Regions from separate parts of the Kitasatospora sp. NPDC088264 genome, predicted to be linked through region 3. Evidence: predicted binding sites of a transcription regulator. Region 3 holds the regulator's gene; each other region holds the start of a gene.
What was found. Region 3 encodes HrcA, which represses chaperone genes, less so after heat shock. Its sites were predicted from a motif close to TTNGCACTCNGNNNNNCNGAGTGCNAA; they were not measured.

Region 1 (7,361 bases), on a different contig from region 3:
CTTCCTGGCCCGGCCGCTGTCCGTGGTGCTGACGCTGACACCGTTCAAGGTTCCGGGCCGGGAGCAGGCGCTGCTCAGCTGGGCCGGGCTGCGCGGGGCGGTGCCCATCGTGCTGGCGACCATCCCGCTGGTGTCGGGCGCGCCGAAGGCCCAGGACGTCTTCAACATCGTCTTCATCCTGGTCGTCGTCTTCACCCTGCTCCAGGGCCCGACCCTGCCCTGGGTGGCCAAGCAGCTGCGGATCGGCGAGGGCTCGATGGGCCAGGACCTGGACATCGAGTCCGCCCCGCTGGAGAAGCTGCACGGGCACCTGCTGTCGGTCGCGCTCTCCCCCGGCTCCCGGATGTCCGGCGTGGAGGTCAGCGAGCTGCGGCTGCCCAAGGGGGCCGCCGTCACCCTGGTGGTGCGGGAGGGCAGCTCCTTCGTGCCGGACAAGGCGACGGTGCTGCGCGGCGGGGACGAGCTGCTGGTGGTCACCACCGACGAGGTCGGCGAGGCGGCCGAACGGCGGCTGCGGGCCGTGGACAAGGGCGGCAAGCTCGCGGGGTGGCTGAACGGGCGGTGAGACCCGCCGTCGGGCGGTGGGACCCGCCGTCGGGCGCTGAGCCGGGCAAGTGGGCGGCGGGTGGCGACCGCAAGGCCGGAAGACCGGAAGGCCTCACCAGCTGTTCACCTTCGATGGGCAGGACAATTTTGGACGGGCCTTGTAGTCTGGGGATTCGCGCGACATCTACGCGCGTATATGTATGATGGTCAGATCACACCCAGCATCTGCCTGAAGCAGAGTTGGCGCGACCGTTCGGCGGCCGCGGTCCGGACCTCGGCCACCACGCCGGGCCGGCCCGGTATCTACCCCGGTCGACGCGCGAGAGGACGACTCTCGGCGCCGTCGGGGCCACCCCATGCCCTGCCGCGCTACCAGGCAGCAGGAAGGACCGACCGTGACGGCCCGCCGAACGGTCGACGACCCCGCGGACACCGCGACCCCGCGTGACACCGCCAACGCCACCCCTGCCGACGGCACCGCCGATGCCGCCGGCGCCCCCGCCCCCGTGCGGGTCGGGTACGGCGCGCTGCTGCGCACGCCCGGCGCCTGGACGTTCCTGGCACCGGCGTTCCTCGCGCGGCTGCCGTACGCGATGCTCAGCATGGGCATCCTGCTGCTCGTCAAGGACACCCACGGCTCGTACGGCACCGCGAGCACCGTCGCGGCCGTCGCCGCCGTCGCCCAGGCCCTGATCGGCCCGCAGACCGGCCGGCTCGCCGACCGGTACGGCCAGACCGCCGTCCTCGTCCCGACCGTCGTGGTGCACGCGGCCTCGGTCGGCGCGCTGATCGCGCTGGCGCTCGGCCACGCACCGGCCTGGAGCCTGTTCCTGGCCGCCGTCCCGGCCGGCGCGAGCGTTCCGCAGATCGGCGCCATGGTCCGGTCCCGCTGGATCGCCGAGTTCACCGCGGACGGCGCGTCCGCCTCGTCCGCGGCCAAGGTGGGCACCGCGTTCGCCTTCGAGTCCGTGACGGACGAGTTCACCTTCGTGATCGGCCCGATCCTGGCCACCGCCGTCGCCACCACGGTCAGCCCCTCGGCCGGGCTGATCGCCGAGGCCACGCTGACCCTCGTCGGCGGCCTGGCCTTCGCCGCCCAGCGGCGCACCGCGCCCGCCCGGGCGGTGCCCCAGCCCGGCGTGCAGCGCGCCTCCGCACTCGCCTCCCCCGGCGTCCGGCTGCTGGCCGGGGCCTTCCTCGGGGTGGGCGCCGTGTTCGGCGGCATGCAGGTCTCGGTGAACGCCTTCGCCGACTCGGTCGGGCAGCACGCCGCCGCCGGCACCGTGTACGGGATCTTCGCCGGCGGCTCGATGGTGGCCGGCGTGCTGTACGGCGTGATCGCCTGGCGGCGGGCCGTGCAGCAGCGGATGATCATGAGCTACGCCCTGCTCGTGCTGGGCTGCTCGACGCTGTGGGCGATGCCCAACCTGATCGCGCTCGCCGTCGCCGGACTGGTCTGCGGCCTGGCCATCGCGCCGACCCTGATCAGCGGCTACACCCTGGTCGAGACGCTCGTCGCGGACGGCGCCAAGACCGAGGCGTTCACCTGGCTGACCGGCGCCATCGGCCTCGGCCTGGCGGTCGGCCAGATGATCGCCGGGCAGCTGATCGACGGCCACGGGCCGTCCAGCGGGTTCCTGGTGCCGGTGGCCGGCGCCGGCCTGGGCCTGATCGCGCTGGTGTCGCTGCGGCACCTGCTGACCGCGCCGGGCCAGGTGGTCGCGGCCGCACCGGAGCGCGGCGCCGCGCCGCAGTTGGTGGGCGCGGCCAAGGGCTGAGCGGGCACGCGGTGGCGCACCGCGCGAAGCCGTGGGCGGCGCGCGGTGGGGGCGGCGCGGAGCCGCGGTGGAAGAGCGTGCGCGGCTCGGCCACGGCTCATCTCACATCGGAGTCGCTGGACTGATCCAGCGGAATGCCGCATCATTGACCATCGTTAGCACTCATCAGGCGAGAGTGCCAGGAGGAAGACAAGTGCCCACGTACCAGTACCAGTGCACCGAGTGCGGCAACGGCCTGGAGGCGGTGCAGAAGTTCACCGACGAGGCGCTGACCACGTGCCCCGACTGCCAGGGACGGCTCCGCAAGGTCTTCTCGGCCGTGGGCGTCGTGTTCAAGGGCTCGGGCTTCTACCGCACCGACAGCCGTTCGTCCTCCAGCAGCACGGTGGGCGCAGGCTCCTCCGGTAGCTCCTCGGCGTCGTCGTCCGGCTCGACCCCGGCGTCGTCCTCGACGTCATCGACGTCCTCGTCCTCCGGTTCTTCGAGCTCTTCCAGCTCCTCCAGCCCGGCTCCGGCCGCGAGCTGACCTCGGCGCCGGACGCCCAGCGCATCGACAAGGCCCGCCACCCCGCGTTCTTCGCGGGGCGGCGGGCCTTCGTCGTCCCGGTTCGCCGTCACCACTCGTCGCCCCGGTTCGTCATCCCGGGCGGGCCGGATGCACTCGTGCGGGTGTACGAATTCGTCCACAGGGCCCGAGTTGTCCACAGGCTGCGGAGAAGGGCTTTCCGGGGCGGCGCGCGGCGCACATCGTAGGGGTCGCCGGAGAACGACCGGCCCGCACAGGAGCGGCCCCCACGATCTCGGTGGTGACCATGACGACCATGAGCCTCTCCGTACCGCTGCCCGCACCCGCCGTACCGCCCCGGCGGGAGGTACCGCGCTTCCCGCCGATCCGGCGCGGGGCCGGCGGGTGGCACCGCTGGCGGCACGCCGTACGGCACCGGGCCGGGGTGCCCGCGCTGGTGCTGCTCGCGGTGGCCGCGGCGCTCGCGGTCGGGCCCGCGCGGGCCGGGCTGCCGGCGCCGCCGGGCGGCCCGGTGGGCCGGACGGGTTGTCAATCCGGCCCAACGGAAGATCACCCGTAACCGGGCAACGACTTCGTCGTTCACGGCGGCATGAAAGGCTTCAAGCAATTCCTGCTGCGTGGAAACGTCGTCGAATTCGCCGTCGCCGTCGTCATCGGCGCGGCCTTCACCAACATCGTCAACGCCTTCGTCAAGGGCGTCATCAATCCGATCGTCGGCGTCTTCGGAACGAAGGACCTGGCGTCCTACAGTTCCTGCCTCAAGGGCCCCTGCGAGCTGAACGCCACCGGCGAGGTCACGTCCGGGATCCTCATCCTGTGGGGATCGGTGCTCAGCGCCCTGCTGCAGTTCCTGATCACGGCGGCCGTCGTCTACTTCGTCCTGATCGTGCCCATGAACAGGCTGGCCGCCAGGCGGAAGAGCACCGCCGAGACGGCGGCGGAGGCCGAGGCCAAGGAGGTCCAACTGCTCACCGAGATCCGCGACGCGCTGATCGCCCCGCAGCGCTGAGCACCGCTCCTCAGTCCCCGTGGTGCGGCGGGCGCTGGCTCAGGTACCAGTCCAGCCCCCGCCCACCGCTCTCCCCCGCCCCGGGGCGCTCACCCCAGCCGGTGTCGGTGTCGTCCCGGGACTGCTGGTCCAGCGGGTCCCGGAAGACCAGCCGGGCCTTCGGCGCCGCCGGCCGCTCCTCCCGCCCCTGCTGCTCACCCTGTCCCTGCCCCTGCCCCTGCCCCTGCCCCTGCTCCGGCTCCCGCGCCTGCCCCTGCTCGCTCACCCTGCTCACTTCCGCTTCCCGTCGACTGCCGTCCGGATCGTCCCGTCCCTCCAGCCTAAGAGCCCCGCGACACACCCCGGGCCCTGGTGCGGAGCGCTCCGCACCAGGGCCCGGGGCGGGATGGAGCCGCAGGCAGTTGGCTCGGGTTCTCAGGCGGCCTCGAAGCCCGCGTGGTCGGCGATCTTCTTCAGCTCGGCCAGCGCGTGCTTCTCGATCTGGCGGATCCGCTCGCGGGTGAGGCCGTGCTGCTTGCCCACCTCGGTGAGGGTGCGCTCGCGGCCGTCCTCCATCCCGTAGCGGGAGCGGATGATCGAGGCCGTGCGGTCGTCCAGCCGCCCGATCAGGCCGTCCAGCTCCTCGCGGCGGAGCATCACCATCACGGCGTCCTCGGGGGACGTCGCCCCGGTGTCCTCGACCAGGTCGCCGAACTGGGTCTCGCCCTCGTCGTCGACCGCCATGTTGAGGCTGACCGGGTCGCGGGCCCAGTCCAGCACGTCCTTGATCCGGGCCTCGGTGGTGTCCAGCTCGGCCGCGATCTCGGCCGGCTCGGCCTCGCGGCCCAGCTCCTTCGACTTCTCCCGCTGCACCCGCCGGATCCGCCCCAGCTCCTCGACCAGGTGCACGGGCAGCCGGATGGTGCGGGACTGGTCGGCGATCGACCGGGTGATCGCCTGCCGGATCCACCAGGTGGCGTAGGTGGAGAACTTGAAGCCCTTGGCGTAGTCGAACTTCTCGACGGCGCGCACCAGGCCGGCGTTGCCCTCCTGGATGAGGTCCAGCAGCGGAAGGCCACTGCGCGGGTACCGGCGGGCGACCGCCACCACGAGCCGGAGGTTGGAGCGGATGAAGACGTCCTTGGCGCGCTCGGCGTCCTCGGCTATCGCCTCCAGTTCCTCGCGCTTCACGCCCTCGGGGAACACGCCCTCCTCCAGCAGGTGCTGGGCGTACACGCCGGCCTCGATCCGCAGTGAGAGCTCGACCTCCTCGGCGGCATCGAGCAGGGGTGTCCTGGCGATCTCGTCGAGGTACATACCGACCAGGTCGCGGTCGGCCTCAAGGTTGGTCGGGCGGGCCGCGCGAGTCCGGTCGGCCCTGTCGCGAACGACGGCACGGGTGGCCATGCTTGCTCCCTTTGCTGGAATTGCCGAGGTCTGCCTGCCTGCCCCCCGAGAGGGCAAGAAGTGCGGGCCCCGCCGGGGCTCACACGTAACGATCCAACGAACAGAATCCGGACAACATTCCCAAGTCACTCAGATTCTTCCCCGCGATGCAGTACCCTGCTGGTTTTCACCCCGGCCATGGACACCGGGTGACCGGACGAACACCTACGGTGTCGTTTCCACTACCGCTTCCGAACGCTTCCGTCACGCCCCGCACACGCGCCCGCCGCCCCACCGGCCGCCATACAGGGTGAAACCCCCGAACGGGCACGCGCGTTCCCGCGCGCCCCCGCCTTCCGCCGGCGCCCGCTCCCCGGCGCACGCAGGTTCTCCCCACAAACGATGCCGAATCGCTATCACCCGTGGTCCTGATCGCCCCGGGACACTGGGAAGGTGTCAGCCATGCACCTGACCAACAGCTCGACCGCCGTCACTGCGCGTCACCGCCGCCTCTTGCGGGATTCGGCGCTCGCGGTGGTCTGTGCCGCGCTGTTCGGCCTCCTGGCCGCCCTGGTGACCCGACACTGGCATCCGCTGGAACAGCTCGACCAGAGCTGGATCGGCGAACTGCACACCTTCGCCCGGCGGCACCGGATCTGGACCGCCTCGGTGCAGACGCTCTCCGACATCGGCGGCACGGTCACGATGCGCACCCTGCTCGGCATCGCGGCCGTCTGGCTGTGGCTGATCGGCGCCCGGGTCCTGGCCGGCTGGGTGGCCGCCCAGACCCTGGTCGGCTGGGGCGGCCAGTGGGCGCTGAAGCTGGCCGTCGACCGCCAACGGCCCTCCTTCGCCGACCCGGTCTCGCACGCCGGCGGCCCGGCCTTCCCCTCCGGGCACGCCATGGCCTCGGCGATCACCTGCGCGGTGCTGGTCGGCCTGGTCTGGTACCGGGTCCGTCGACGCGGGCGGATCGCCGCCTGCGCGGTGGCGGCGGCGACGGTGCTGACCATCGGCTGGACCAGGATCGCCCTCGGGGTCCACTGGCCGAGCGACGTGGTCGCCGGCTGGCTGGCCGCCGGATTCGTGCTGGGCGCCGTGACGGCCGTCGTCGAACTCTGGCGACCGGGCGCGCTCGCCCGCGACGTACGGCGGGTCAACTGGCGTACCCGGCCGAGGGTCCAGCGGATCACCGTGCCGTCGGTCCGGTCGCCGCGCGGCACCGACCCGCTGGGCGACGCCGCCACCGACCACCCGGACGGGGCCGTCCACTGAGGCCGTCGGCATCCACGCGCGGCCGTCCGAAGCCGTCCGGGGCTGCCCGAAGCCGTCCGCTAGCGTGACGGCCATGTCCCCCGACCCGGTCCCCACCGCCGCCGTCCGTCACCCCGAGCGCCCGCTGCGGATCGCCACCGTCCAGGCCCAGGCCGTGGCCGGCGACATACCCGCCAACGCCGCCCAGGCCGCCGAGTTGATCCGCGAGGCCGCCGCGGCCGGCGCCCGCCTGGTGCTGTTCGCCGAGAAGTTCCTCTCCGGCTACGAGCCCGAGCTGATCCGCACCGACCCGCTCAAGTGCGCCGTCCAGCCCGGCGATCCGCGCCTCGCGCCGATCGCCGAGGCCTGCCGCGAGACCGGCACCGCCGCGATCGTCGGCGCCGCCGCGCAGATGGGCGACGAGCTGCGGGTCTCCGCCTTCGTCCTCGGCCCGGACGGCGGCCTCGTCACCCGCTACGACAAGCAGCACCTGTTCAAGACCGAACGCGACTACTACCGCCCCGGGGCGGCCGGTTGCACCCTGGAGCTGGACGGCTGGCGGCTCGGCCTCGGCGTCTGCTACGACTCGGGCTTCCCCGAGCACGCCCGCGCCGCCGCACTCGACGGCTGCCACGCCTACCTGGTCGGCGCGCTGTTCAGCGTCGGCCACGGCCACCACGAGTCCCGCACCTGGTTCCCCGCCCGCGCGCTCGACAACACCCTCTACACGGTGCTCGCCAACCACATCGGCCACACCGGCGGTTGGCACACCTGCGGCGGCAGCGCGGTGTGGGCCCCGGACGGCCGGCTGCTCGCCGAGGCGGGCGAGGACCGGCGCGAACTGGTGGTCGTCGACCTCGACCCGGCCGTCCTGCGCGCCGCC
Region 2 (7,361 bases), on a different contig from region 3:
CCGGCCTGCGGCGGCTGTACGTGGCGCTCACCCGTGCCGTCTCCGGCCTGACGGTGCTGCACGGCGAACCGCTGCCCGCGCAGCTGCGCTGAGGAACCGAGCGGCGGGGGCCGGCCCCACCGGGACCGGCCCCCGCCCTCCTCGCGCGCTCAGGCGTCGATCTGGGCCCGCCACTCGGCGACCTTGGCCGCGTCCACCGGCGTCCGCCAGCCGTCGACCCGCACCGCACCGCCGACGTGGAAGCCGTCGAAGCCCTCGGCCCGCAGCCCCTTCAGGTGTTCGGCCCGCAGGCCGCCGCCGATCAGGATCCGCTGCCCGTACCCGGGCTCGCCCGCGCGGGCCAGCTCCGCCAGCAGCACCTCGTACCCGGCGTCGACGCCGGCAGGCGCGCCCGAGGTGAGGAAGGTGTCCAGCCCGGGCAGCGCGCCGACGGCGGACCGCAGGGCGGCCCGGTCGGTGCTGTGGTCGATCGCCCGGTGGAAGGTCCAGCGGCAGCCGGCCACCGCCTCGGCGACGGCGGCGGTGGCGGCCAGGTCGACGGCGCCGACGGCGTGGAGGAAGCCGAAGACGAACTCCTCGGCGCCCTCGGCCCGCAACGCGGCGGCCCGGGCGGCCAGTTCGTCCAGGTCGCCGGGCGCGAAGCCGTCCCGGATCCGGAGCATGACGCGCAGCGGGATGTCGACGGCGGCCCGGATCCGGGCGAAGTCCTCGACGGACGGGGTGAGCCCGTCCGCGGCCATGTCGGTGACCAGTTCGAGCCGGTCGGCGCCGCCCGACTCGGCAGCCTGGGCGTCCTGGGGCGTCAGCGCGATGACTTCGAAAATTGGTCTAGACATATCAGTAGGTTGCCACATCCGGCCGGGCCCGGCGAGCACTTCGCCCTGCCCCCCCGGGTCACGCCAGGCTGCGCCCCTTCCCGGAGTCCCCGCCGAACCATCCGCCGAACCGTCCGCCGGGCCCGCCGCCGGCCCCGATCCGGCGCATCGCCACCGCGGCCGCCACCAGGAGCAGCAGCACCGGCGCCGCCATCGGCAGCACGTGCCAGAACCCGCGGCCCTCGCGCCAGATGTTGAACAGGCCCGCGAACATCGTCAGCGACAGCACCGCGACCCCGACGGCCGCCGGCAGCACCCGGCCGCGCAGCGCGGTGAAGGTCAGCAGCAGCGGCCCGATCAGCAGCGCCGCGAACCACTGCATGTCCAGCGGGAAGGTGGAGTCGCCCCAGTGCTGGAGCGCCACCAGCAGCCCGCCCCCGAGGACCGAGGCCAGCGCCAGCCCGCCGGAACGCCAGGAGGCCCTGGGCAGCAACTCCGTCGGCGCCGCGGCCAGCAGCAGCGCCCCCAGCACGAACGGCATGGTGGCCACGCTGCTGTCCCCCACCCCCCAGAGGTCGAATTCCGGCGGCAGCACGACGGCCTGCGCCAGCACGAACAGCGCGGAGACGGCCTGGAGCAGCGAGATGACCCGCACCGCCGTCCAGCGCCCCGTCACGACGGCCACCGCGAGCAGCAGCGCGATCACCGGCGGCGCGATGGTCAGCGCGTACGTGGTGTACGAGGGGTCCCAGGTCAGCCGGCGGGCGGCCCGCTCCGCATCGCTCACCCACGGCACCAGCGCCGCGCCGGCCAGCGCCCCGGCGACCATCGGCGCGGCCAGCGCGAGCACCCGCCCGGCCAGCGAGGAGCCGGTCAGCCCGAGCCGCACCCGCAGCCCGTACGCGGCCAGGTCGAACGCCTCACGGGCGACGGCCGAGCGGCCCGCCTCCGCCGTGGTGTCGGCGAACACCGCGGCCAGTTCCTCGCCGCGCTCCCGGCGGTAGCGGGGCGGGTAGAACTGCAGCGCCGCCCGCAGCGCGGTCGAAGGCGCCCCCATCGTCGGTGTGGTCATGGTCATGCGAAGAACCCCCTCATCATCGACTTCCCCTCCGGCTCCGGCTTGCCCTGGAGCGCCGACCAGACGTTCGCGAGACGGCGCTCCGCCTCGGTGGCGACGGCCCGCAGCCGCTCCGCCTCGGAGGCCAGCGCCTCCCGGCCGACGCTGGTCAGCGCGTAGCTGCGCCGCGCCCGCCCGTCCACGACCTCCTCCGCGGCGACCTCGATCAGCCCCTGCTGGAGCAGGCGGTCGAGGGCGCCGTACAGGGTGCCGGTGCGCATCTTGACCCGGCCCTCGGAGATGGCGGCGATCTCCTGGATGAGGGCGTAGCCGTGTCTCGGGGCGTCCGCCAGAGCGGTGAGCAGCAGCAGCGTCGGCTCCTGCATCGAGCGTTCAGTCATACGACTACATATATCGTCAACCTACCTATAGGTCCAGTACTCCCGCCGCCCGGTCCACGACGCGGACCACGAGCGGACTGGGAACGGACCAGGAGCGGGCTGGGAGCGGACCACGAGCGGGCTAGGAGAGTTCCCCCACCGGCGCGACCACCGCGCCCTGCTTGCCGCACACCCAGTGCGGCTCCGGCCCCAGCTCCGGCTCCACGCCGAGCGCGTGCGGGTCCCCGTCGGCGGCGCAGGCGGTGCACAGCGGCCAGCGCCCGTACGCCTCCAGCAGCGCGTCCTGGATGTCCTGGGCGACCAGCCCGAGCACGTACCCGGTGCCGTCCGGCCACTGCTCCAACCACCAGCGGCGGTGCGTCACGGCCTGCTCCACCAGGGAGACGACGGCGGCGTCCGCCACGTCCCGCGAGGTGAGGTCGGCCAGGATCAGCGCCCGCGCGTTGTGCAGCGCGGTCTCGATGTCGTCGGAAGCCATCTGTCCATTCTCCGGTAGAACGCCGTGTGGGCGGCCCCCCGAAGGGGACCGCCCACACGATCAGGAACCAGCCGATCCGATCGGTGCGATCAGGATCAGAAGTCCATGTCACCGCCCGGCATGCCGCCGCCGGCGGCCGCAGCGGCCTTCTCCGGCTTGTCGGCGATGACGGCCTCGGTGGTGAGGAACAGCGCCGCGATGGAGGCGGCGTTCTGCAGCGCGGAGCGGGTCACCTTGGCCGGGTCGATGATGCCCTCGGCGATCAGGTCGACGTAGGTGTTGGTGGCCGCGTTCAGGCCGTGACCGGCGGGGAGGTTGCGCACCTTCTCCACCACGACGCCACCCTCCAGGCCGGCGTTGGTCGCGATCTGCTTGATCGGGGCCTCCAGCGCGACCTTGACGATGTTGGCACCGGTGGCCTCGTCGCCCTCCAGCTCCAGCTTGTCGAAGGCGACCGAGGCCTGGAGCAGCGCGACGCCACCACCGGCGACGATGCCCTCCTCGACGGCGGCCTTCGCGTTGCGGACGGCGTCCTCGATGCGGTGCTTGCGCTCCTTGAGCTCCACCTCGGTGGCCGCGCCGGCCTTGATGACGGCCACGCCGCCGGCCAGCTTGGCGAGGCGCTCCTGGAGCTTCTCGCGGTCGTAGTCCGAGTCGCTGTTCTCGATCTCGGCGCGGATCTGGTTCACGCGGCCGGCGACCTGCTCGCTGTCACCGCCACCGTCGACGATGGTGGTCTCGTCCTTGGTGATGACCACCTTGCGGGCGGTGCCCAGCAGGTCGATGCCGGCGTTCTCCAGCTTGAGGCCGACCTCCTCGGAGATCACGGTGCCACCGGTGAGGATGGCGATGTCGCCGAGCATGGCCTTGCGGCGGTCGCCGAAGCCCGGGGCCTTGACGGCGACGGACTTGAAGGTGCCGCGGATCTTGTTCACGACCAGGGTCGACAGGGCCTCGCCCTCGACGTCCTCGGCGATGATGACGAGCGGCTTGCCGCTCTGCATGACCTTCTCCAGCAGCGGCAGCAGGTCCTTGACCGAGCCGATCTTGGAGTTGGCGATGAGGATGTAGGGGTCCTCGAAGGTCGCCTCCATGCGCTCCAGGTCGGTCGCGAAGTAGGCGGAGATGTAGCCCTTGTCGAAGCGCATGCCCTCGGTGAGCTCGAGCTCCAGACCGAAGGTGTTGCTCTCCTCGACGGTGATGACGCCTTCCTTGCCGACCTTGTCCATGGCCTCGGCGATGAGCTCGCCGATCTGGGTGTCGGCGGCCGAGATGGAGGCGGTGGAGGCGATCTGCTCCTTGGTCTCCACGTCCTTGGCCTGGGCCAGCAGCTGGTCGGAGACGGCGGCGACGGCCTTCTCGATGCCGCGCTTCAGGGCCATCGGGTTGGCGCCGGCGGCGACGTTGCGCAGACCCTCGCGAACCAGGGCCTGGGCGAGCACGGTGGCGGTGGTGGTGCCGTCACCCGCGACGTCGTCGGTCTTCTTGGCGACCTCCTTGACGAGCTCCGCGCCGATCTTCTCGTAGGGGTCCTCGAGCTCGATCTCCTTGGCGATGGAGACACCGTCGTTGGTGATCGTGGGGGCGCCCCACTTCTTCTCCAGCACGACGTTGCGACCCTTGGGGCCGAGCGTGACCTTCACTGCGTCGGCGAGCTGGTTCATGCCACGCTCAAGGCCGCGGCGAGCTTCCTCATCAAAGGCGATGATCTTGGCCATCAGAAGTGGTCCTCCGGGACACGGTCGACTGCTCGGACCAAGGGGTGCCCGCGACGGACGGCCCTGGTGTGCGGGGGTCCTTTCCCCTACCGCTCCCGGGGGCCTCACCGACCCGGTCCGCTGTCACTCTCACGCTGTGAGTGCTAACGCCAATAATTAGCACTCGGGGTGGTCGAGTGCAAGCCCAATCGCGATCCCGCGAGCCGCCCGGGGCGCTCCCGCCGACCCGCGCAACTCCCCGCCGGGGAACGCCGACGGGCCCGTACGACGCGTGTCGCACGGGCCCGTCGAGAAGCGAGTGGTCACCAGCCGTGGGCCGCGCCGAGCTCCTGGGGTCGGAAGGGGGTCACACCGCGGCGCGGACCATGTCCGCCTGCGGGCCCTTCTGTCCCTGGGAGATCTCGAACTCGACCCGCTGGCCCTCCTCGAGGGTGCGGTAGCCGTCCATCTGGATCGCGCTGTAGTGGACGAAGACGTCCGCACCACCGTCGACCGCGATGAAGCCGTAGCCCTTCTCCGCGTTGAACCACTTGACGGTGCCCTGAGCCATTCCGAACTCCCCTAGTGCTGTGCTGGCCCTTCACGCGCCCGCAGGTCGCGGGCCCGGGTCTGGTTTGAAGGCCGGCCCGGGGAACCCCCCCTGGGCGCAGCCGTGCACGCCGCAACCCTCCGCCGGGGGTGCCTGACGGCGCCCTGTGAGCGGGTGATTACGTCGACCGCGGCTGAATGTATCCGGATCGACGCCCTCTGCAACAGGGTCAGCTGCGGGGAATTCCGGCACCACGCCAAGGGGCAGGACGGGCCAAAGCGGGAGGAATTCGGCATTTCACGCCGGACATAGCGGACGGATTACTGCAAATCCCCGCGGGAATTCTGACATCTGCCTGACATGTTTCACGGCCCAGGCACCCGACCGGTCTCAGCGGCCGGACGACCGTCCGGCGATTCGCGGGTGATTCGCGGGTGAGGATGAGGGGAAGCCCTGTTCCCAACCGAGCCACACTCTACTCCGACTTGACCCCGCCATATTCCCGCCGAAATGCGGCCGGCCGCCCGTGCGTACGGAGAACGGAATTCCGTACGCGCGGACGGCCGGTCGGACGAGCGGCTCGGGCGGGGTGCCCGGATCGGGGCGCGGCTCAGCAGCCGCCGGCCACCGCCGGGATGATCGAGACGCTGGCGCCGTCCGCGATCCCGGTCGCCAGGCCCTCGGCGAAGCGCACGTCGTCGTCGTTCACGTAGACGTTGACGAAGCGGCGCAGCTTGCCGGCGTCGTCCAGGATGCGGGCGGCGATCCCCGCGTGGTTCTTCTCCAGGTCGGCGATGACCTCGCCCAGGGTGGCGCCCTCGGCGGCCACCTCGGCGGCGCCGCCGGTGTAGGTGCGCAGGATGGTGGGGATACGGACGTTGGCGCTCATGGTTCTCCTAGCGGACAGGGCCCAGCGGGGTGGGGGGATTCAGGCGGACGCGAGGCCGGCGTCGTGGAAGGACGCCAGGGTCGGGCGGATGACGGCGGTCATCCCGGCCCCGGCGACGGCGTCCAGGGTCTTCAGGCCGTCGCCGGTGTTGATCGCGACGGTCTCCTTGGCCGGGTCCAGCTGGCCGGTCTCCACCAGCTTCTTCAGCACGCCGACGGTCACCCCGCCCGCGGTCTCGGCGAAGACGCCCTCGGTCCGGGCCAGCAGCCGGATCGCGTCCACCACCTCGGCGTCGGTGACGTCCTCGACCGCGCCGCCGGTGCGCCGGGCGATGTCCAGCACGTACGGGCCGTCCGCCGGGTTGCCGATCGCCAGCGACTTGGCGATGGTGTCCGGCTTGACCGGGCGGATCACGTCCTGGCCGGCCTTGAACGCCGCCGACACCGGGGAGCAGCCCGCCGCCTGGGCGCCGAAGACCTTGTACGGCCGGTCCTCGACCAGGCCGAGCCTGATCAGCTCCTGCAGCCCCTTGTCGATCTTGGTCAGCTGGGAGCCGGAGGCGATCGGGATGACGATCTGCTCCGGCAGCCGCCAGCCGAGCTGCTCGCAGATCTCGTACGCCAGCGTCTTGGAGCCCTCGCCGTAGTAGGGGCGCAGGTTGACGTTGACGAAGCCCCAGCCCTCGCCGGCCGGGTCGCCGATCAGCTCCGAGCAGAAGCGGTTCACGTCGTCGTAGTTGCCCTCGATGCCGACCAGCTCGCCGCCGTACACCCCGGCCATGACGACCTTGCCCTGCTCCAGGTCGTGCGGGATGAACACGCAGGACTTGAAGCCGGCCCGGGCGGCCGCCGCGCCCACCGCGCCGGCCAGGTTGCCGGTGGAGGAGCAGGAGAGCGTCGTGAAGTCGAAGGCCCGCGCGGCCTCGATGGCGCAGGCCACCACGCGGTCCTTGAACGAGTGGGTCGGGTTGCCCGAGTCGTCCTTGATGTGCAGCTGCGCGGTGAAGCCCAGCTCGCGGCCCAGGTTGTCCGCCTTGACCAGCGGGGTCCAGCCGGGGTTCAGGTTGGGCTTGGTGGCGACGTCGGCCGGGACGGGCAGCAGCGGCGCGTAGCGCCAGATCGAGCTCGGGCCGGCCTCGATCCGGCGGCGCAGCGCCTCGGCGTCCTCGCTGCCGAAGTCGTACGCGATCTCCAACGGGCCGAAGCACTCCAGGCAGGCGAAGCTCGGACCGAGCGGGAAGCGGGTGCCGCACTCCCGACAGGACAGCGCGGTGGCGGGGCCGAGGTCCACGGATGCGGGTGCGACAGTGTCGATAGCCATGATGGCGGAGGCCTCTCTCCTCATCTTCCCCGTGGCACGGTCGCGCCACAGGCCGGAATTGGCACCTGTCCCGCCGGGGCCTGTCGACAGACAGCCGCGCGAGAAGGTTGCCGGGACGTCAACGGGCCGTTCCCTCAGTCCCTCTGGATGAGCT
Region 3 (7,361 bases):
GACGACGACTGGCGCGCCTCCCTGGACGCCGCCATCGGCGCCGGGCCCGACCACGTCTCGGCGTACTCCCTGATCGTCGAGGACGGCACCAAGCTCGCCGCCCGGGTCAAGCGCGGCGAACTGCCGATGATCGACGACGACGTGCACGCCGACCGCTACCTCATCGCCGAACAGGCCCTCAGCGCCGCCGGCTACACCTGGTACGAGGTCTCCAACTGGGCCACCACCCCGGAGGGCCGCTGCCGCCACAACGAGCTGTACTGGACCGGCGCCGACTGGTGGGGCGCCGGCCCGGGCGCGCACAGCCACGTCGGCGGCGTCCGCTGGTGGAACGCCAAGCACCCCGCCGCCTACGCCCAGGCCCTCGCCGAGGGCCGCACCCCCGCCCTGGGCCGCGAGGTGCTCGCCGAGGAGGACCGCCGGGTCGAGCGCATCCTGCTGGAACTGCGCCTCGCCGAGGGCATCCCGCTCACCCTCCTCACCGACACCGGCCGCCACGCCGCCGCCCGCCACCTCGCCGACGGCCTCCTCGCCGCCGAGCCGTACGCCCAGGGCCGCGCGGTCCTCACCCTCCAGGGCCGGCTGCTCGCCGACGCGGTCGTACGTGACCTGGTGGACTGACATTCGTTAACGTGGGTGTCAGCCGTCGGAGGGAGCGTGCGATGACCGCCATCGATGATCGGATGACCGGGATCTTCGAGAACCTGGAGGTGCCGGAGGGCATCAAGGCCGAACTCATCAGGGGGGAAATCGTGATGATGGCGGGGCCTGACATGGTCCACAATCTCATCGTCCTGGCGATTCAGCACCAGCTTCCGTATGGTCGGTGGCGTCCACTCACGACCCAGGACCTGGGGATCCCCGGCCAGGCGAGCGAACCCCAGCCCGACCTGGTCGTCTTCGAACGCGGGGCGGTCCAGGAGCACGGACGACTGCTGCCGTCGCCCGCCGTCACCCTGGTGGTCGAGGTGGTGTCGAAGACCAGTGTCGATCGTGATTACCGGACCAAGCGGGAGCTCTACGCCGAGGGCTCCGTCCCCGCGTACCTGATCGTGGACCCGATCAAGGGGGTCTGCGTGCTGCTGACCGAGTTGGGTAGGGATCCCGGGTCCGGCCTCCCGAGGTACATGTCCGAGCGGACCAGCAAGTTCGGCGAGCCCGTCCCCGTCAGCCTGCTTGAGATCGATCTGGACACCACGGACTTTCAGCAGTACGTCTGATCGGCCTCACTCCGGAACCGTCACGAAGTCGATCAACTCCTCGACCTTGCCCAGCAGTTCCGGCTCCAGGTCCTTGTAGCTGTCCACCGTGGAGAGGATCCGCTTCCAGGCGGCGGGGGTGTTCACCGGCCAGCCGAGGCGGCGGCAGACGCCCTCCTTCCACTCCTCGCCGCGCGGGACGGCGGGCCAGCCGGCGATGCCGACGGAGGCGGGCTTCACGGCCTGCCAGATGTCGATGTAGGGGTGGCCGACGACCAGGACGGCGTCGCCGGTGACCTGGGCGGCGATGCGCTGCTCCTTGGTGCCGGGGAGCAGGTGGTCGACCAGGACGCCGAGGCGCCGCCCCGGGCCGGGGGCGAAGTCGGCGACGATCGCGGGCAGGTCGTCCACGCCCTCCAGGTACTCGACGACCACGCCCTCGATCCGCAGGTCGTCGCCCCAGACCCGCTCGACCAGTTCGGCGTCGTGCCGGCCCTCGACGTAGATCCGCGACTCGCGGGCGACCCGGGCCCGGGCGCCGGGGACGGCGACGGAGCCGGAGGCGGTGCGGCCCGGCGTACGGGAGGGGGCGGGGCCGGCCGGGCGCACCAGGGTGACCGTCCGGCCCTCCAGCAGGAAGCCGCGCGGCACCAGCGGGAACACCCGGAGCTTGCCGAAGCGGTCCTCCAGGGTGACGGTGAAGCCCTCGGCGGTCTTCTCGCAGCGCACCACCGCGCCGCAGAAGCCGGTGACGGCCTCCTCCACCACCAGGTCCCGTTCGGCGGTCACCTCCGGGGCGGGTTGCTGCTTCTTCCACGGCGGGGTCAGGTCGGGTCCGTACTGGCGGCTGCGCATGAAAGCGACTATACGGACGGACCGTCAGAGGCCCGGCGCGCCCCAGACCGGGAACCAGCGGCTGAGGTCCTTCTCCAGCCGCAGGTCGTTCCCGAGCATCGCGTTGACCTGGAGCTCCAGCGGGCTGTTGCGCCGCTCCCCGCCGCCGGGCATCGGGGCGAAGGGGTAGAAGGTGCCGCGCTTGTAGAGGTAGACCAGGGCCAGCGACTGCCCGTCCGGGTTGCGGAAGCCGACCAGCGAGCAGAGCAGCTGCGGCCCGAAGCCGTTCGCCTCCAGCTCGCTGTTGACCGCGTGCAGGTCGTTGACCAGGTCCGGCAGTTCCTCGGGGGTGTGCCGGGCGAGCAGCCAGGAGTAGCCGTAGCCGTCCTTGGAGGCCTCCACCGGGACGCCGCCGCGCTCGGTGTCGGCGTCGAGCAGCGCCCGTACCTGCTGTTCGACCTGACCGAAGGCCGCGCCCTCGACGGCGGCGAAGCAGACCGAGCCGAGCCCGGTGGGGGTGAACCCGGCCCCGGCCTCCAGGGTGAGGGCGGCGGACGGGACGCCGAACAGCTGGTCGAGGTCGGGCTTGACGGGCTTGGTGCGCCCGAACAGGGTGTCCAGGATTCCCACGGCGGTCCTTTCGGAGGAGGGAGTCGGGAGGGCGGCAGGGGGGCGGGGCCTCAGCGGCCGAGCTGCTCGGAGATCTTCGCCAGCTGCTCCAGGCGCTTCTCCAGCGTCGGGTGGGTGGAGAACAGCTGGGAGGCGGTCTCCCGGGCGCTCAGCGCGGGGGCGAAGTAGAAGGCGTTGTAGGGCTGCGCCTGGCGCAGGTCCTTGCTGGGGATGGCGGCGATCTGGCCGGTGACCTTGGTGAGCGCGGAGGCGAGGGCGCTGGGCCGGCCGGTGAGCTGGGCGGCGGCGCGGTCGGCGGCGAGTTCCCGGTAGCGGGACAGGAGCCGGGTGAGCAGGAAGCTGATGGCGTAGACGACCATCGACACCAGCGGGATGATCAGGGCGACGATGGCCGCGTTCTGGTCGTTGTTGTTGCGGTTGCCGCCCATGAACCCGCCGTACATGGCGATCCGGGTCATGGCCCCGGCGAGGACGCCGAGGAAGCCGGCGATGGTCATCACCGCGACGTCCCGGTGGGCGACGTGGGACAGCTCGTGGGCGAGGACGCCCTCCAGTTCCTCGGGCTCCAGCCGTCGCAGCAGGCCGGTGGTGACGCACACCACGGCGTTCTGCGGGTTGCGGCCGGTGGCGAAGGCGTTCGGCATGTCGTTGTCGGCGACCGCCACCCGGGGTTTGGGCATGTCGGCCAGCGCGCAGAGCCGGTCGATGGTGCCGTGCAGTTGCGGGTACTGCTCAGGGGTCACCTGGTGGGCGCCCATCGCCCGTTCGGTGATCTTGTCGCTGAACCAGAACTGGGCCACGAACAGCCCGCCGGAGATCAGGACGATCAGTGGCCAGGCGCCGCGCAGCAGCACGATCAGCAGACCGGTGAAACCGACGTACAGCAGCCCGATCACGAACATCGTCACGACCATGCGGCCGGTCAGACCGCGGTCGGGCGCGAAACGGGTGTGCTGGCCCGAGCTCGACATTGCTTGCTCCTCCATTCGCCGTCGTCTTCGATGCTGCCACCCGGACGGCCCCGCGGCACCACCCCCGCGCCGGGAACTGCGGGCAGGATCACTCCGGCCGGGCCGTTCCTGCCGTTGGGCCCGGGCCTTACACTGGCAGGTACGGTTTTGGCACTCGCAGGTTCAGAGTGCCAAAGCGGGTGCCGGAGCCGGGATCCTCCCGGAGCGGGCAGCAGCATGCGTGACACGAACGGACAACGTGCGAAGACGGAGGTGTGTGCCCCATGGCCGGTGAGGTTCGCCAGCTGGACGACCGCAAGCTCGCCGTGCTCCGCGCGATCGTCCAGGACTACGTGGGCACCGAGGAGCCGGTCGGCTCCAAGGCCCTGGTGGAGCGGCACAACCTCGGAGTCTCCCCGGCGACCGTCCGCAACGACATGGCGGCGCTGGAGGAGGAGGGCTACATCCACCAGCCGCACACCAGCGCCGGGCGCATCCCCACCGACAAGGGGTACCGCCTGTTCGTCGACAAGCTCGCCGAGGTCAAGCCGATGAGCGCCCCCGAGCGCCGGGCGATCCGGCACTTCCTGGACGGCGCCGTCGACCTGGACGACGTGGTCATGCGGACGGTGCGGCTGCTCGCCCAGCTCACCCGACAGGTCGCGGTGGTGCAGTACCCCTCGCTGTCGCGGTCCACCGTCCGGCACATCGAGCTGGTGGCGCTGGCCCCGACCAAGGTGATGCTGGTCCTGATCACCAACACCGGCCGGGTCGAGCAGCGGATGGTCGACTGCCCGGGCCCGGTCGGCGAGACGGTCCTGGCAGACCTGCGGGCCCGGATCAACGCGCGGGCCGTCGGCCAGCGGCTGCCGGACGTGCCGGGGTTCCTGGAGGAGCTCCCGGCGGGTTTCGAGCCGCCGGACCGCCCGACCGTCAGCACGGTCCTGGCGACGCTGTTCGAAGCGCTCGCCGAGCAGAACGAGGAGCGGATCATGCTGGCCGGCACGGCCAACCTGACCCGCTTCGGGCACGACTTCCCCCTGACCATCCAGCCGGTGCTGGAAGCCCTGGAGGAGCAGGTCGTCCTGCTCCGCCTCCTGGGTGAGACGGCGGACGCCGCGATGACGGTCCGGATCGGGCGGGAGATCGCCTACGAGGGGCTGAATTCCACCTCGGTGGTGTCGGTCGGCTACGGTTCGGGCGACGAGAGCGTGGCCAAACTGGGTGTGATCGGTCCGACCCGGATGGACTATCCGGGCACAATGGGGGCGGTGCGTGCGGTGGCGCGGTACGTGGGCCAGATCCTGGCCGAGTCGTAGCACAGGCCGCCGTCGGAACCTCTGACGGCGGTGTCCAGTCGCAGCACTACTACAGGCGGAACAAGCGGAGCATTTGGTGGCCACGGACTACTACGCGGTACTCGGCGTCCGACGGGATGCGGGGCAGGACGAGATCAAGAAGGCCTTCCGGCGCCTGGCACGCGAACTGCACCCGGACGTCAACCCGGACCCGAAGACGCAGGAGCGGTTCAAGGAGATCAACGCCGCTTACGAGGTGCTCTCCGACCCGCAGAAGCGCCAGGTCTACGACCTCGGAGGTGACCCGCTCTCGCCGGGCGGCGGGGGCGCGGGCGGCTTCGGCGCGGGGGCGGCCGGCTTCGGCTTCTCCGACATCATGGACGCCTTCTTCGGCGCCGCGGCCGGCCAGCGCGGCCCGCGCTCGCGCACCCGCCGCGGCCAGGACGCCATGATCCGGCTGGAGATCACCCTGGAGGAGGCCGCCTTCGGCACCACCAAGGAACTCCAGGTCGACACCGCCGTCACCTGCACCACGTGCAGCGGCGAGGGCGCGGCCCCCGGCACCTCCGCGCAGACCTGCGACATGTGTCGCGGCAGGGGCGAGGTCTCCCAGGTCACCCGGTCGTTCCTGGGCCAGGTCATGACCTCCCGTCCCTGCCCGCAGTGCCAGGGCTTCGGCACCGTCGTGCCGACCCCGTGCCCGGAGTGCGCCGGCGACGGCAGGGTCCGCGCCCGGCGCACCCTGACCGTCAAGATCCCGGCCGGTGTCGACAACGGCACCCGGATCCAGCTGGCCGGCGAGGGCGAGGTCGGCCCCGGCGGCGGCCCGGCCGGCGACCTGTACGTCGAGATCGCCGAGACCACCCACACCGTCTTCCAGCGGCGCGGGGACGACCTGCACTGCACCGTCACCATCCCGATGACGGCCGCGTCCCTCGGCACCCAGGTGCCGCTGCAGACCCTGGACGGGCTGGAGGAGGTCGACATCCGGCCCGGCACCCAGTCCGGCCAGTCGATCCCGCTGCACGGCCGCGGCATCACGCACCTGCGCGGCGGCGGCCGGGGCGACCTGATAGTGCATGTCGAGGTGCAGACGCCCACCAAGCTCGACCCCGAGCAGGAGGAGCTGCTGCGCCGGCTCGCGGTGCTGCGCGGCGAGGAGCGGCCGTCCGGCCAGTTCGCGCCGGGCCAGCAGGGCCTGTTCTCGCGCCTCAAGGACGCGTTCAACGGCCGCTAGGCCCTAGGCCGGGGCCGCTACTGGGCCCTGGCCGTCCGCGCGGGGGTGCCGGGTTCTGCCCGGCGCCCCTTTCGCGTTCCCGATCCGCCCCACCCCCGGAGGTTCCCCGCATGACCGCCCCCGTCTTCGTCGTCGAGACCGAGCGGATCGCCGCCGCCGCGCCCGGCTCCGTGGTGCGCCTCGACGGGCCGGAGGGGCGGCACGCGGCCGCGGTGAGGCGGCTGGCGGCGGGCGAGGCGGTGACCCTCGCCGACGGGCTGGGCCTCGGGGTGGACGGGACGGTCGCCGCGGTGCTCGGCAAGGACGCGATCGACGTCACGGTGGCCGCCGTCCGCCGGGAGCCCGAGCCGGCGCCGCGGATCGTCGTCGTCCAGGCGCTGCCCAAGGGCGACCGCGGCGAGCTCGCGGTGGAGACCATGACCGAGGTCGGCGTGGACGTGATCGTCCCGTGGGCCGCCTCGCGCTGCATCACGCAGTGGAAGGGCGACCGGGGCGCCAAGGCGCTCGCCAAGTGGCGGGCCACCGCCCGGGAGGCCGGCAAGCAGTCCCGCCGGCTGCGCTTCCCCGAGGTGCGCGAGCCGGCGACCACCCGGCAGCTGGCGCCGCTGCTGGCCGGGGCCGCGTTCGCCGCCGTGCTGCACGAGGAGGGCGCCGAGCCGCTGGCGCTGGCCGCGCTGCCCGCGGCCGGGGACGTGGTGCTGGTGGTCGGCCCGGAGGGCGGGGTCTCCCCGGAGGAGCTGGCCGCGTTCGCCGAGGCGGGTGCCGGGCCGTACCGGCTGGGCCCCTCGGTGCTGCGCACCTCCACCGCCGGGGTGGCCGCCGGCGCCCTGCTGCTGGGGCGCACCGGCCGCTGGTCGTAGCCGGCGCCCGTGCGGTCGGAGTCTGCCCGAACCGGCCCGCGCCGTGCGCGCACGTGCCTACGCTGACCGCGTGACGGAACCCCTGAGCACCTCTGCGGGCGCCTACCTGCGCCACCCCCATCTGCACGGTGACCTGGTCACCTTCGTCGCCGAGGACGACGTCTGGCTGGCCCCGCTGGACGGTGGCCGGGCCTGGCGGCTGACGGCCGATCACGTGCCCGTCCGGCACCCCCGGTTCGCCCCCGACGGGCGGCACATCGCCTTCACCTCCACCCGGGACGGCGCGCCCGAGGTGCACGTGGTGCCGGTGGACGGCGGGCCGTCCCGGCGGCTCACCCACTGGGGCAGCGAGC

Region 1: a site for HrcA is predicted at 2,480-2,506, ahead of AB0O82_RS20225 (FmdB family zinc ribbon protein). Genes of this name have one in related genera too.
Region 2: a site for HrcA is predicted at 4,626-4,652, ahead of groL (chaperonin GroEL). Genes of this name have one in related genera too.

Annotation. Positions count from the first base shown of each region.
Region 1 covers NZ_JBFBIR010000024.1:55,988-63,348, forward strand. Annotated here, with positions in the region: gene AB0O82_RS20215 (potassium/proton antiporter) at 1-565, shown strand, start outside; gene AB0O82_RS20220 (MFS transporter) at 1,053-2,324, shown strand; gene AB0O82_RS20225 (FmdB family zinc ribbon protein) at 2,518-2,850, shown strand; gene AB0O82_RS20230 (hypothetical protein) at 3,137-3,409, shown strand; gene mscL (large conductance mechanosensitive channel protein MscL) at 3,440-3,859, shown strand; gene AB0O82_RS20240 (hypothetical protein) at 3,870-4,133, opposite strand; gene AB0O82_RS20245 (sigma-70 family RNA polymerase sigma factor) at 4,274-5,245, opposite strand; gene AB0O82_RS20250 (phosphatase PAP2 family protein) at 5,687-6,499, shown strand; gene AB0O82_RS20255 (carbon-nitrogen hydrolase family protein) at 6,573-7,361, shown strand, end outside.
Region 2 covers NZ_JBFBIR010000021.1:6,952-14,312, reverse strand. Annotated here, with positions in the region: gene AB0O82_RS18560 (AAA family ATPase) at 1-92, shown strand, start outside; gene AB0O82_RS18555 (copper homeostasis protein CutC) at 150-836, opposite strand; gene AB0O82_RS18550 (hypothetical protein) at 895-1,893, opposite strand; gene AB0O82_RS18545 (PadR family transcriptional regulator) at 1,890-2,273, opposite strand; gene AB0O82_RS18540 (hypothetical protein) at 2,395-2,751, opposite strand; gene groL (chaperonin GroEL) at 2,847-4,469, opposite strand; gene AB0O82_RS18530 (cold-shock protein) at 4,816-5,019, opposite strand; gene AB0O82_RS18525 (MoaD/ThiS family protein) at 5,609-5,887, opposite strand; gene thrC (threonine synthase) at 5,927-7,207, opposite strand; SAM riboswitch class I at 7,225-7,361, opposite strand.
Region 3 covers NZ_JBFBIR010000073.1:16,579-23,939, reverse strand. Annotated here, with positions in the region: gene hemW (radical SAM family heme chaperone HemW) at 1-621, shown strand, start outside; gene AB0O82_RS34355 (Uma2 family endonuclease) at 663-1,220, shown strand; gene AB0O82_RS34350 (DUF3097 domain-containing protein) at 1,227-2,054, opposite strand; gene AB0O82_RS34345 (hypothetical protein) at 2,079-2,663, opposite strand; gene htpX (zinc metalloprotease HtpX) at 2,714-3,634, opposite strand; gene hrcA (heat-inducible transcriptional repressor HrcA) at 3,898-4,932, shown strand; gene dnaJ (molecular chaperone DnaJ) at 5,009-6,148, shown strand; gene AB0O82_RS34325 (16S rRNA (uracil(1498)-N(3))-methyltransferase) at 6,259-7,008, shown strand; gene AB0O82_RS34320 (PDZ domain-containing protein) at 7,079-7,361, shown strand, end outside.